DNA from 3 places in the Streptomyces sp. NPDC048361 genome. Region 1 is predicted to be linked to each of the others. Evidence: predicted binding sites of a transcription regulator. Region 1 holds the regulator's gene; each other region holds the start of a gene.
What was found. The regulator HrcA, encoded in region 1, represses chaperone genes, less so after heat shock. The targets are predictions, from matches to a motif close to TTNGCACTCNGNNNNNCNGAGTGCNAA.
Positions count from the first base shown of each region.

Region 2: a site for HrcA is predicted at 2,119-2,145, ahead of groL (chaperonin GroEL). Genes of this name have one in related genera too.
Region 3: a site for HrcA is predicted at 2,336-2,362, ahead of groES (co-chaperone GroES). Genes of this name have one in related genera too.

Region 1 is NZ_JBEZKW010000006.1:167,968-172,246, forward strand. It holds gene AB0D31_RS05770 (nitronate monooxygenase) at 1-745, opposite strand, end outside; gene dnaJ (molecular chaperone DnaJ) at 1,002-2,138, opposite strand; gene hrcA (heat-inducible transcriptional repressor HrcA) at 2,139-3,158, opposite strand; gene AB0D31_RS05785 (MBL fold metallo-hydrolase) at 3,468-4,190, shown strand.
Region 2 is NZ_JBEZKW010000054.1:26,223-30,501, reverse strand. It holds gene groL (chaperonin GroEL) at 364-1,989, opposite strand; gene AB0D31_RS26620 (cold-shock protein) at 2,645-2,848, opposite strand; gene AB0D31_RS26615 (MoaD/ThiS family protein) at 3,279-3,554, opposite strand; gene thrC (threonine synthase) at 3,647-4,279, opposite strand, start outside.
Region 3 is NZ_JBEZKW010000024.1:1,403-5,681, forward strand. It holds gene AB0D31_RS16105 (class I SAM-dependent methyltransferase) at 1-56, opposite strand, end outside; gene AB0D31_RS16110 (polysaccharide deacetylase family protein) at 152-1,057, shown strand; gene AB0D31_RS16115 (polysaccharide deacetylase family protein) at 1,077-2,153, shown strand; gene groES (co-chaperone GroES) at 2,508-2,816, shown strand; gene groL (chaperonin GroEL) at 2,953-4,279, shown strand, end outside.

The sequences.
Region 1 (4,279 bases):
GGACGTTGGCGCCCGACTCGGGGCACGCCAGGAACGCCGTGCCCAGTTGCGCCGCGTCCGCGCCCGCCGCGAGCACCGCCGCGATCTGCGCGCCGCGCATCAGGCCGCCGGCCGCGACGATCGGCAGCTGGACGCTCTCGCGTACGAGGGTGATCAGGGCGAGCAGTCCGAGGCCGGCGCCGCCCGCCTGCGGGTCGTCGCGGTAGGTGCCCTGGTGGCCGCCGGCCTCGATGCCCTGCACACACACCGCGTCCGCCCCCGCCCACTGCGCGGCCTGCGCCTCCTGGGGTGTCGTCACCGTGACGATCGTGTACGTGCCGACCTTCGCGAACGCGTCGATGACGGTGCGCTCGGGGCAGCCGAAGGTGAAGGAGACGACCGGCACCGGGTCCTCGCGCAGGATGGCGAGTTTGGCCTCGTAGTTGTCGTCGCCCCCGGTGTCGGCATCGCCCAGCGGGGTGTCGTACCAGGTCACTTCGCCCGCGAGCTGGTGGCGGTAGACCTCGATGGCGGCGGGGTCGGTGTGCGGCTCCTGCGGCATGAACAGGTTGACCCCGAAGGGCCGGCCGGTCAGGCCGCGCACCTGCTTGATCTCCTGGTACATGCCGTCGGCGGTCTTGTATCCGGCGGCCAGGAAACCGAGCCCCCCGGCCTCGGAGACGGCCGCGGCCAGCGCCGGACCGGAGGCGCCGCCCGCCATGGGCGCCTGCACGATCGGATACCGGCAGAGATCGGTCAAAGCCATGCTGGCATCGTGCCACGGTGTTGCTCTCGCGCCGAATCGCCGGTTCCTGCGGGGGTGGTGACCCTGGCCACCCTGCTCAGGGGCTCCGCCCCCCGGCCCGCGCTCCTCAAACACCGCAGGAGCTGAATGCGGCCTAGGTCGCGCCATCGCTCCGGGACGCATCCCGGCGGTCCCGGCGGTCCCGGCGGTCCCGGCGGTCCCCAAAGAAGAAGGGGGCTACGGGGGTGCACCCCGTAGCCCCCTTCCCGAGCCTGGATCAGCGCCCGTTGAATGCGTCCTTCAGGCGGGAGAACAGCCCCTGCTGCCCCGGTTGGAACTGGCCCGTGGGGCGTTCCTCACCGCGCAGCTTCGCGAGCTGGCGCAGCAGGTCCTCCTGCGCCGGGTCGAGCTTGCTCGGGGTCAGGACCTCGACGTGCACGATGAGGTCGCCGCGTCCGCCACCGCGCAGATGTGTGATGCCGCGGCCGTGCAGCGGGATGGACTGGCCGGACTGGCTGCCCGGACGGATGTCCACCTCCTCCATGCCGTCGAGCGTCTGGAGCGGCACCTTGGTGCCGAGCGACGCCGCCGTCATGGGGATGGTGACCGTGCAGTGCAGGTCGTCGCCGCGACGCTGGAACACGTCGTGCGCCACCTCGTGGATCTCCACGTACAGGTCGCCCGCGGGGCCACCGCCGGGGCCGACCTCGCCTTCGCCCGCGAGCTGGATCCGGGTGCCGTTGTCGACACCGGCCGGGATCTTCACGGTGAGGGTACGCCGCGAACGGATCCGGCCGTCGCCCGCGCACTCCGGGCACGGGGTGGGGACGACGGTGCCGAAGCCCTGGCACTGGGGGCAGGGCCGCGAGGTCATGACCTGGCCGAGGAAGGACCGGGTGACCTGGGACACCTCGCCGCGACCGCGACACATGTCACAGGTCTGCGCGGAGGTGCCGGGGGCCGCGCCCTCGCCCGAACAGGTCGTGCACACCACGGCGGTGTCGACCTGGATCTCCTTGGTGGTGCCGAAGGCCGCCTCGTTGAGGTCGATCTCCAGCCGGATCATGGCGTCCTGGCCGCGGCGGGTCCGCGAGCGCGGGCCGCGCTGGGATGCCTGGCCGAAGAAGGCGTCCATGATGTCCGAGAAGTTGCCGAAGCCGCCCGCGCCGAAGCCGCCGGCCCCGCCGCCGCCCGACGACGACAGCGGGTCCCCGCCGAGGTCGAAGACCTGCTTCTTCTGCGGATCCGACAGGACCTCGTACGCGGCGTTGATCTCCTTGAAGCGCTCCTGCGTCTTCGGGTCCGGATTCACATCCGGGTGGAGTTCGCGTGCGAGGCGCCGGAACGCCTTCTTGATCTCGTCCTGTGATGCGTCGCGGCGCACGCCGAGTACGGCGTAGTAGTCCGTGGCCACTTACGACTCCGCCAGGATCTGTCCGACGTAACGTGCCACTGCGCGTACCGCTCCCATCGTTCCGGGGTAATCCATGCGGGTCGGTCCGACCACGCCGAGTTTGGCGACCGCCTCGCCGCCGGAACCGTAGCCGACCGACACGACGGACGTGGAGTTCAGTCCTTCATGGGCGTTGTTCTCGTGCCCGATGCGTACGGTCATGCCCGATTCCTTGGCCTCGCCGAGCAGCTTGAGGAGCACGACCTGCTCCTCAAGTGCTTCCAGCACCGGCCTGATGGTCAGCGGGAAGTCGTGTCCGAAGCGGGTCAGATTGGCGGTGCCGCCGATCATCAGCCGCTCCTCGGTCTCTTCGACCAGGGTTTCGAGGAGGGTGGCGAGGACCGTCGTGACGGTTCCCCGGTCCTCCGGTTCGAAAGATTCCGGCAGGTCCTGCACGAGCTGCGGCACGTCCGCGAAGCGGCGCCCCACCACCCGTGCGTTGAGCCGGGCCCTCAGGTCCGCGAGCGCGGCCTCGCCGAACGGCGCCGGGCAGTCGACCATGCGCTGCTCGACCCGGCCGGTGTCCGTGATCAGCACCAGCATCAGCCGGGCCGCCGCGAGGGAGAGGAGCTCCACGTGGCGCACGGTGGACCGGGTCAGCGACGGGTACTGGACGACCGCCACCTGCCGGGTCAGCTGCGCGAGCAGCCGCACCGTGCGGGCCACGACGTCGTCCAGGTCGACCGCGCTGTCCAGGAAGTTCTGGATCGCGCGGCGCTCGGGCGACGACAGGGGCTTGACGCCCGCGAGCCGGTCGACGAAGAGCCGGTAGCCCTTGTCGGTCGGGATGCGGCCGGCGCTGGTGTGGGGCTGGGCGATGAAGCCCTCCTCCTCCAGGACGGCCATGTCGTTGCGCACGGTCGCCGGGGAGACGCCGAGCGCGTGACGCTCGGTGAGGGCCTTGGAGCCCACCGGTTCCTCGGTGCCGACATAGTCCTGGACGATGGCGCGCAGCACCTCGAGCCTGCGTTCACTGAGCATCGCGCACACCTCCAGTTGCCGTCCGTTTGGCACTCACTGTGTGCGAGTGCCAGCAATCCCCCGGCCAGTGTACGGCCGACCGGTACGCCCCTAGCAAGGGCAGTCCCCCGCAGGCCCCGCAGCCCGTGCGGCCGGGTGCGGCCCGGTGCGCGCCCCGCAGCCCGGTACGGCCCCGGCGCGGCCCCGGTGCGAACCCGGTGCGGCCCCGGTGCGAACCCGGTGCGGCCCCGTGGAAGGACAGCCCCGTACAAGGGCGGCCGACCACGCTACCGTGCGGCGTCGCCGGTCGATTGCCGATAGCGTCGCCTCATGGACGTCAGTTGGGAAGAGTTCGGCTGGGAGCGGCTCGGTGTGGGGGTGGGGCGCAGACGCCTGCCCGGCTGGGACGCGACCGTCGGGCTGATCGCCGGAGCGGACTCGCTGCTCCTCTACGACACCGGTGCGACGCTGCGCGAGGGCGCCGAACTGCGGGCGCAGGCGCAGGCACTCTTCGGTCGCCGTGTGACCCATATCGCGCTCAGCCACCCCCATTTCGACCATGTACTCGGCACGGCGGCCTTCTCCGGGGCCGAGGTCTACGGGGCCGTCGGCATCGAGCGGGTCCTGACCCGCGAGGAGATGCGCGCCGACGCGGTGCAGCAGGGGGTGCCCGAGCGGGACGCGGCCGAGGCGGCGGACCTCCTGGTCGTGCCGCACCATGCAGTGTCGGGCGAGTGGACGCTCGACCTGGGCGGGCGTCAGGTGCTGCTCGCCAACGTCGGGCCCGGGCACAGCGGGCACGACCTGGTGGCGCTGGTCTCCGCGGGCACCGGGTCCCCGGAGGTCGTGTTCTGCGGCGACCTCGTGGAGGAGTCGGGCGAGCCCCAGGCGGGCCCCGACGCGGTGCCCTCGCGCTGGCCCGGCGCCCTCGACCGGCTGCTCTCGCTCGGCGGCGAGCAGGCGGTGTACGTGCCCGGCCACGGGGCGGTGGTGGACGCCGCGTTCGTACGCGCTCAGCGTGACCAACTCGCGGGCCGGTTCGGCGTGTCGTAGCCCGGGCCCGGCCGTATCGTCTGACGCATGCGCAGCTACAGCCCCGATCCGACCCCGCCCTGGCTGCATCCCCCGGGGGCCAACCCCCG
Region 2 (4,279 bases), on a different contig from region 1:
TCAGTTGGGGTCACCCCCGTTCGAGTGGTCGGAGGGGGCGCGACCCCCGTGCCCGCCCCCTCCGATCATCAACGTAACCCGGCCCGTGTGCCTCGCACCATGGAGCCAGCACCACCCTCGGGGTTCGGGTTTACGTACCCCCGGGGTACGGGCCCCGGCGTACGGAGACCCCCGGGGTACGGGCCCCGGCGTACGGAGACGCGAACCCCCCGTTCCGCGGTCCCGGCGAGCACGAAAACGACAGGCCCCGGGGGGCGGCACCGAAACGGCCGAGGGCGGCACCCCCTTGGCAGGGGTGCCGCCCTCGGCGTTCAGCTGTGTGCAGCGAACCGCGTGCTGCGTGGAGCTACCGATCCGGGAGGATCAGAAGTCCATGTCACCGCCCGGCATGCCGCCCGGGGCACCGCCGGCGGCGGCCTTCTCGGGCTTGTCGGCGATGACGGCCTCGGTGGTGAGGAACAGCGCCGCGATGGAGGCGGCGTTCTGCAGCGCGGAGCGCGTGACCTTCGCCGGGTCGATGATGCCCTCGGCGATCATGTCGACGTACTCACCGGTCGCGGCGTTCAGGCCGTGGCCGACGGGCAGGTTGCGCACCTTCTCGACGATGACGCCACCCTCGAGACCACCGTTGACGGCGATCTGCTTGAGCGGGGCCTCCAGGGCCAGCTTCACGGCCTTGGCGCCGGTCGCCTCGTCACCCTCGAGCTCAAGCTTCTCGAACACCGCGGAGGCCTGGAGCAGGGCCACGCCACCACCGGCGACGATGCCCTCCTCGACGGCCGCCTTCGCGTTGCGAACGGCGTCCTCGATGCGGTGCTTGCGCTCCTTGAGCTCGACCTCGGTGGCCGCGCCCGCCTTGATGACGGCCACGCCGCCGGCGAGCTTGGCGAGGCGCTCCTGGAGCTTCTCGCGGTCGTAGTCCGAGTCGCTGTTCTCGATCTCGGCGCGGATCTGGTTGACGCGACCCTGGACCTGGTCGCTGTCACCGGAGCCGTCGACGATCGTCGTCTCGTCCTTGGTGATGACGACCTTGCGGGCGCGGCCGAGCAGGTCGAGACCGGCGTTCTCCAGCTTGAGGCCGACCTCCTCGGAGACAACGGTGCCGCCCGTGAGGATGGCGATGTCGCCGAGCATGGCCTTGCGGCGGTCGCCGAAGCCCGGGGCCTTGACGGCGACGGACTTGAAGGTGCCGCGGATCTTGTTGACGACCAGGGTCGACAGGGCCTCGCCCTCGACGTCCTCGGCGATGATCAGCAGGGGCTTGCCCGACTGCATGACCTTCTCGAGGAGCGGGAGCAGGTCCTTCACGGAGCTGATCTTCGAGTTGACGATCAGGATGTACGGGTCGTCGAGCGACGCCTCCATACGCTCCATGTCGGTGGCGAAGTACGCCGAGATGTAGCCCTTGTCGAAGCGCATGCCCTCGGTGAGCTCAAGCTCGAGCCCGAAGGTCTGCGACTCCTCGACGGTGATGACGCCTTCCTTGCCGACCTTGTCCATCGCCTCGGCGATGAGCTCGCCGATCTGGGTGTCGGCGGCGGAGATGGAGGCCGTCGAAGCGATCTGCTCCTTGGTCTCCACGTCCTTGGCCTGCTCCAGGAGGGCGGCGGAGACGGCCTCGACGGCCTTCTCGATGCCGCGCTTCAGGGCCATCGGGTTGGCGCCGGCGGCGACGTTGCGCAGACCCTCGCGCACCAGGGCCTGGGCGAGGACGGTCGCGGTGGTCGTTCCGTCACCGGCGACGTCGTCCGTCTTCTTGGCGACTTCCTTGACCAGCTCGGCGCCGATCTTCTCGTACGGGTCCTCGAGCTCGATCTCCTTGGCGATGGAAACACCATCGTTGGTGATCGTGGGGGCGCCCCACTTCTTCTCGAGGACGACGTTGCGGCCCTTGGGGCCGAGGGTGACCTTGACGGCGTCGGCGAGCTGGTTCATCCCGCGCTCGAGACCGCGCCGTGCCTCCTCGTCGAACGCGATGATCTTGGCCATGTGAAGTGGTCCTCCCGGACAGGGGTGGCGTTCTTCGTGGACCGTGCCGGTGCCCGCGACGGACGGCCTGCAGGCCTTGTGGTTCCTTGCCCCACTCGGTCTGCGGACCTCACTGACGCGATCCAAGTTCTGTCACTCTCACTGGGAGAGTGCTAAGCCCAATGATTAGCACTCGGCACCTGCGAGTGCAAGCGAGTCTCTTGAACCGGGGCCCTCTACTTACCGGTGTTGTCCGGTTCCCCCGGGGTCGGCGGGGGCTCCGCCCCCACGCCCCCGGCGCCGGCTTGCGGCCGGACTCCCTTGCGCCGTTCCCCGCGCCCCCTCTATGACCCCGTTCGCTTTCGGGTGCGGGCCGTGCTGGGTTGCTCGCGCAGTTCCCCGCGCCCCTGTAGGACACCCGGTTGCCGAATGGTCGCGACCCCCCGCGGGCACAGCCGCCGCCTTTACGTCACAGGCCCTCGCCCCTGTAGGGCACCCGGTGCCGAACGGTCGCGCCCATCGCGGCGCAGTCGCCGCCCATACGTCACACGCCCGCGCCCCCTTAACTACTCGGTGCGGGGGCCGAGCCCTAAGTAGGTGGGGGATGCGTGAAGGGGGCCACCCAATGGGTGGTCCCCTTCATGCGTGAGTGCGTCGGTGGCCGATCGCGCCGAGATCAGACGGCGAGCTTGACCATGTCCGCCTGTGGACCCTTCTGGCCCTGCGAGATCTCGAACTCGACTCGCTGACCTTCTTCAAGGGTGCGGTAACCGTCCATCTGGATCGCACTGTAGTGGACGAAAACATCCGCACCACCGTCGACCGCGATGAAGCCGTACCCCTTCTCCGCGTTGAACCACTTGACGGTGCCCTGAGCCATGCCTAACTCCCCTATTACTGGCCCTTGCACGGGGCCACACTTCGCGGACCCGGGTCAGACCTGCACCCTCCGACAGGAGAGGGTGTGCGCCGGAACGCGTCGACCGCGGCTGAATGTATCTGCCCAACTGCCCTCTGCAACAGGTCAATCGGACGAGAATTCCGGGCGCACTCAGGGAGCGGAATGCCATCAATTCAACATTCCGGGGCAAGTCGGGCCGGGCAAAGCGCACTTAGGGCGCAAAGGGCTCACAGACTTTGACCCCATGTTGTCGCGTTCTCATATGCGCTTGGCACTCGAAGCGAAGGGGCTTCCCCAACTGTACCGCGCTCAACCATATGGAATAGCCCCCTCCGCTTCTTATGCGGAGGGGGCTATTCCATATGTGCCGGGAACGGAGAAGGGCGCGGAGGGCGCGGAGAAGGGCGCCTCAGCCGCCCGCTACCGCCGGAATGATCGAGACGCCGGCGCCGTCGGGCGTAGCCGTCTCCAGGCCCTGCTCAAAGCGCACGTCGTCGTCGTTGACGTACACGTTGACGAAGCGGCGCAGCTTGCCCTGGTCGTCCAGAACGCGCGCGGCGATCCCGGTGTGGTTCTTCTCCAGGTCGGCGATGACCTCGGCGAGGGTGCCGCCCTCGGCGGCGACCTCGGCCTTCCCGCCGGTGTAGGTGCGCAGGATCGTGGGGATGCGGACGTTCACGCTCATGGGTTCGGTGCTCCTAATCGTTCAGGATCGGCGGTGGCTCGGGCGCCGCTCGGCGAGCCGGGCCCGCGTCGCGCGGACGGCCGGCTCCATGCTCAGTGGGCCAGGCCCGCGTCGCGGAAGGCGTCCAGGCTCGGGCGGATGGTCGCGGTCGCCTGGGACGTGGCGGCCACCGCGTCGAGGGTCTTGAGCCCGTCACCGGTGTTGAGCACGACCGTGGTGAGCGACGGGTCGATGAGACCGGCCTCGATGAGCTTCTTCGTGACGCCGACCGTCACACCGCCCGCGGTCTCCGCGAAAATGCCCTCGGTACGGGCGAGCAGCTTGATGGCGTCGACGATCTGCTCGTCGTTGACGTCCTCCACCGCGCCGCCCGTACGGCGCGCGATGTCCAGGACGTACGGGCCGTCCGCCGGGTTGCCGATGGCGAGCGACTTCGCGATGGTGTCCGGCTTCTGCGGGCGTACGACGTCGTGCCCGGCCTTGAAGGCGGTCGACACCGGGGAGCAGCCCTCGGCCTGGGCGCCGAAGATCTTGTACGGCTTGTCCTCGACGAGACCGAGCTTGATCAGCTCCTGGAGCCCCTTGTCGATCTTGGTGAGCTGGGAGCCGGAGGCGATCGGGATGACCAGCTGGTCGGGCAGCCGCCAGCCGAGCTGCTCGCAGATCTCGTACGCCAGCGTCTTGGAACCCTCGCCGTAGTACGGACGCAGGTTGACGTTGACGAA
Region 3 (4,279 bases), on a different contig from region 1:
TCGGCCAGCAGGAGGGAGAAGGTGTCGAGGTCGTTCACCCCGTCATTGTCGTCCAGCGGCGGCCCCGCTGTGGGCCAGGCGGGCGATGGTGGGGTCCGTGACGGCGGTGTCGTACGGGTCGGGGGGCCCGTGCCTGACAGGATGCGGCGCCATGCAACTAGTACGACAAAAGGGAAAAACCAGAACCAAGGCCGCCTGCGCCGTTCTGACCCTCGCCGCCGCCCTGCTCGCCTCCGCCTGCTCCTCCGAGGACGCGGGCTCGGGCCGGCCGGGGCCGCAGGCCGCCCAGCAGGGGGCCGCCGGAGCCCTCACCAGTCAGGCCGACCAACTCAAGCACGCCGAGGCCGCCCGGCTCGCGGCGGTGAAGAAGTGGGGGCTCGCCAAAGCGCCCCTGCTCGCGCCCGCGGCGCCCGCCGTCAAGCCGAGGATCACCAACCGGCCGGGGTTCGAGACCGACGGCGGCGACTCGCTGCCGCCCGTCTTCACCACCGTCCCCACCAAGGACAAGATCGTCTTCCTGACGATCGACGACGGCGCCGAGAAGGACCCGACCTTCCTGAAGATGATGCAGGAACTGCGCATCCCCTACAGCGCGTTCCTCAGCGACTACCTGGTCAAGGACAACCACGAGTACTTCAAGAAGATGCAGGGCCTCGGCGTCACGCTCAACAACCACACCCTCAACCACCGGTACATGCCGGCGCTCTCCTACGACGAGCAGCGGAAAGAGATCTGCGACCAGCAGGACAAGATCGGCCAGTGGGCCGGCAAGCGTCCCCGGTTGTTCCGGCCGCCGTACGGTAACTACAACGAGGACACCCTCAAGGCCGCCAAGTCGTGCGGGATCGAGGCCGCGCCGCTGTGGGCGGAGGAGGCCTTCACCGACCACATGGAGTGGCGCGAGTGGGACCGCGACCTGCACCCCGGCGACATCATCCTGACCCACTTCCGCGGGCGCGAGGACTGGAACGGGACCATGCCCGACATGGTCCGCCAGGTGATGAAGGTGATCACCGACAAGGGGTACGCCGTGGCCCGTCTGGAGGACTACGTGTGAGCCGGTCCGGGGAGCAGAGGTGAGCCGGGCGCGCCGGATCCGGGCCGCCCTGGCCGGGCTGCTCGCGGCCGGCGCGCTGCTCGGGCCGCTGGCCGGGTGCTCGGAACCGACCGCGCCCGTCGCCCCGTTCAAACGGCTCGGGCGCAAGGCCGCCCAGCACGCCGTGCCGCCGCCCGGGTCCGACGCGCGCATGGCCGCCGCCCGGCGCTGGGGCCTCGCCGCCCCGCTGGCGCCCGCACCCCGGCCGGCTCGCGTCAGGGGCGGGTCCGGGGTGCCGTTCGTCGTCGACCGCGTACCGGTGCGCGCGAAGGTGGTGTTCCTGACGTTCGACGACGGGCCGGTCGCGGACCCCGCCTTCCCGCGCATGATCCGCGATCTCCGGCTGCCGGTCGCCCTGTTCCTCACGGGCGCCGACACCGGTACGGAGGCCCGCGCGGGCGCCGACGGCGAGGGGGACGCACACGGCGACCGGGGTGTCGCCGCCGCTCCCGCTTCCGCCGCGGCTCCGGCGACCGCCGCCGACCCCGGCGCCGCGGCCGCAGTCGACCCCGGCGCCGCGGCCGCCGCCGACTCCGGCGCCGCGGCCGCCGCCGACTCCGGCGCCGCGGCCGCCGCCGACTCCGGCGCCGCGGCCGCCGCCGACTCCGGCGCCGCGGCCGCCGCCCGCACCGCCCGCGCCCGGGTGGACGCCTTGCGAGCCCTGGGGGCCGGGATCTACAACCACACCCTCGACCACCCCGATCTGCGGACCCTGACGTACGAGCGGCAGCGGGCGCAGATCTGCGGTCAGCAGGACCGGCTCGCCGCCCGGTACGGGACCCGCCCGAGACTGTTCCGGCCGCCGTACGGGTCCTACGACGCGCGTACCGTACGCGCCGCGAAGGAGTGCGGGGTGCGCGCGCTGGTGCTGGCCCGCGTCACGATGACGGCCGACGGTCTGCGGTACGCCGAGGGGGCCCGGGTGCTGCGCCCCGGGGACATCGTGCGGACCCGGTTGCCGGGGCCCGGCGCCGGTGCGACGCGCATGACGGCGCAGGTACTCGAACAGATCCGGTCGCGCGGCTTCACCGTGGGCCGCCTTGAGGACTATCTCTGAGCCCGCGACGATCCGCATTGCTCTGAGCCCGCGATGATCCGGCGGCTCTGAGCCCGCGATGCTCCGGCGGCTCCGAGCCCGCGATGATCCGCCGGCTCCGAGCCCGCGATGATCCGCCCGCTCCGAGCCGCCACGATCCGCCGTGTTCTGCGCCCGCGAGGATCCGCCGTGAAGGTACGAGATTGGCACTCCGCTTGACCGAGTGCTAACCGTCGTCCTAGTCTCGCTTCTGGCACTCCCCACTGGAGAGTGCCAACACAGCGACGGGCAGGTCCGGCACCCGCGACGACGGATCCACCTGGTCGCCACCCAAACAGTTAACCCCGTGAGATCTCCGAAGGGGGAGACCGGATCGTGACGACCACCAGCTCCAAGGTTGCCATCAAGCCGCTTGAGGACCGCATTGTGGTCCAGCCGCTCGACGCCGAGCAGACCACGGCCTCCGGCCTGGTCATCCCGGACACCGCCAAGGAGAAGCCCCAGGAGGGCGTCGTCCTGGCCGTGGGTCCGGGCCGCTTCGAGAACGGCGAGCGTCTGCCGCTCGACGTCAGCACCGGCGACATCGTGCTGTACAGCAAGTACGGCGGCACCGAGGTGAAGTACAACGGCGAGGAGTACCTCGTCCTCTCGGCCCGCGACGTGCTCGCGGTCATCGAGAAGTAATTCACCGGAGTACGCGAGTACTTCGAGTTCGAAGCGAATGCTTTGAGAGCTGCGCCCCTGGTCACCCCGCTGATTGCCGGGCGGCGAGGGGCGCAGTGTCATTAACCCGAGTTTTCGAGAGGGCTGAACCGCTCCCATGGCGAAGATCCTGAAGTTCGACGAGGACGCCCGTCGCGCCCTTGAGCGCGGCGTCAACAAGCTTGCCGACACGGTGAAGGTGACGATCGGTCCCAAGGGCCGCAACGTCGTCATCGACAAGAAGTTCGGCGCCCCCACCATCACCAACGACGGTGTCACCATCGCGCGCGAGGTCGAGCTCGACGACCCGTACGAGAACCTCGGTGCCCAGCTCGTCAAGGAGGTGGCGACCAAGACCAACGACATCGCGGGTGACGGCACCACCACCGCGACCGTGCTGGCTCAGGCGCTCGTCCGCGAGGGTCTGCGCAACGTCGCCGCCGGTGCCTCCCCGGCCGCCCTGAAGAAGGGCATCGACGCCGCGGTCAAGGCCGTCTCCGACGAGCTCCTCGCGACCGCCCGTCCCATCGAGGACAAGACCGACATCGCCGCCGTCGCCGCGCTGTCCGCCCAGGACAAGCAGATCGGCGAGCTCATCGCCGAGGCCATGGACAAGGTCGGCAAGGACGGTGTCATCACCGTCGAGGAGTCCAACACCTTCGGTGTGGAGCTCGAGTTCACCGAGGGCATGGCCTTCGACAAGGGCTACCTCTCGCACTACATGGTCACCGACCAGGAGCGTATGGAGGCCGTCCTCGACGACCCGTACATCCTGATCAACCAGGGCAAGATCTCCTCGATCCAGGACCTGCTGCCGCTCCTGGAGAAGGTCATCCAGGCCGGCGCCTCCAAGCCGCTCCTGATCATCGCCGAGGACGTCGAGGGCGAGGCGCTCTCCACCCTGGTCGTCAACAAGATCCGCGGCACGTTCAACGCCGTGGCCGTCAAGGCCCCGGGCTTCGGCGACCGCCGCAAGGCCATGCTCCAGGACATCGCCACCCTCACCGGTGCGACCGTCATCGCCGAAGAGGTGGGCCTCAAGCTCGACCAGGCCGGTCTGGACGTGCTCGGCACCGCGCGCCGCGTCACCATCACCAAGGACGACACGACGATCGTCGACGGCGGCGGCAACAAGGCCGACGTCGAGGGCCGCGTCAACCAGATCAAGGCCGAGATCGAGGCCACGGACTCCGACTGGGACCGCGAGAAGCTCCAGGAGCGCCTCGCGAAGCTCGCCGGTGGCGTCTGCGTGATCAAGGTCGGCGCCGCCACCGAGGTCGAGCTCAAGGAGCGCAAGCACCGTCTGGAGGACGCCATCTCCGCGACCCGCGCCGCGGTCGAGGAGGGCATCGTCTCCGGTGGTGGCTCCGCTCTGGTGCACGCCGCCAAGGTCCTCGAGGGCAACCTCGACAAGACCGGCGACGAGGCCACCGGTGTCGCGGTCG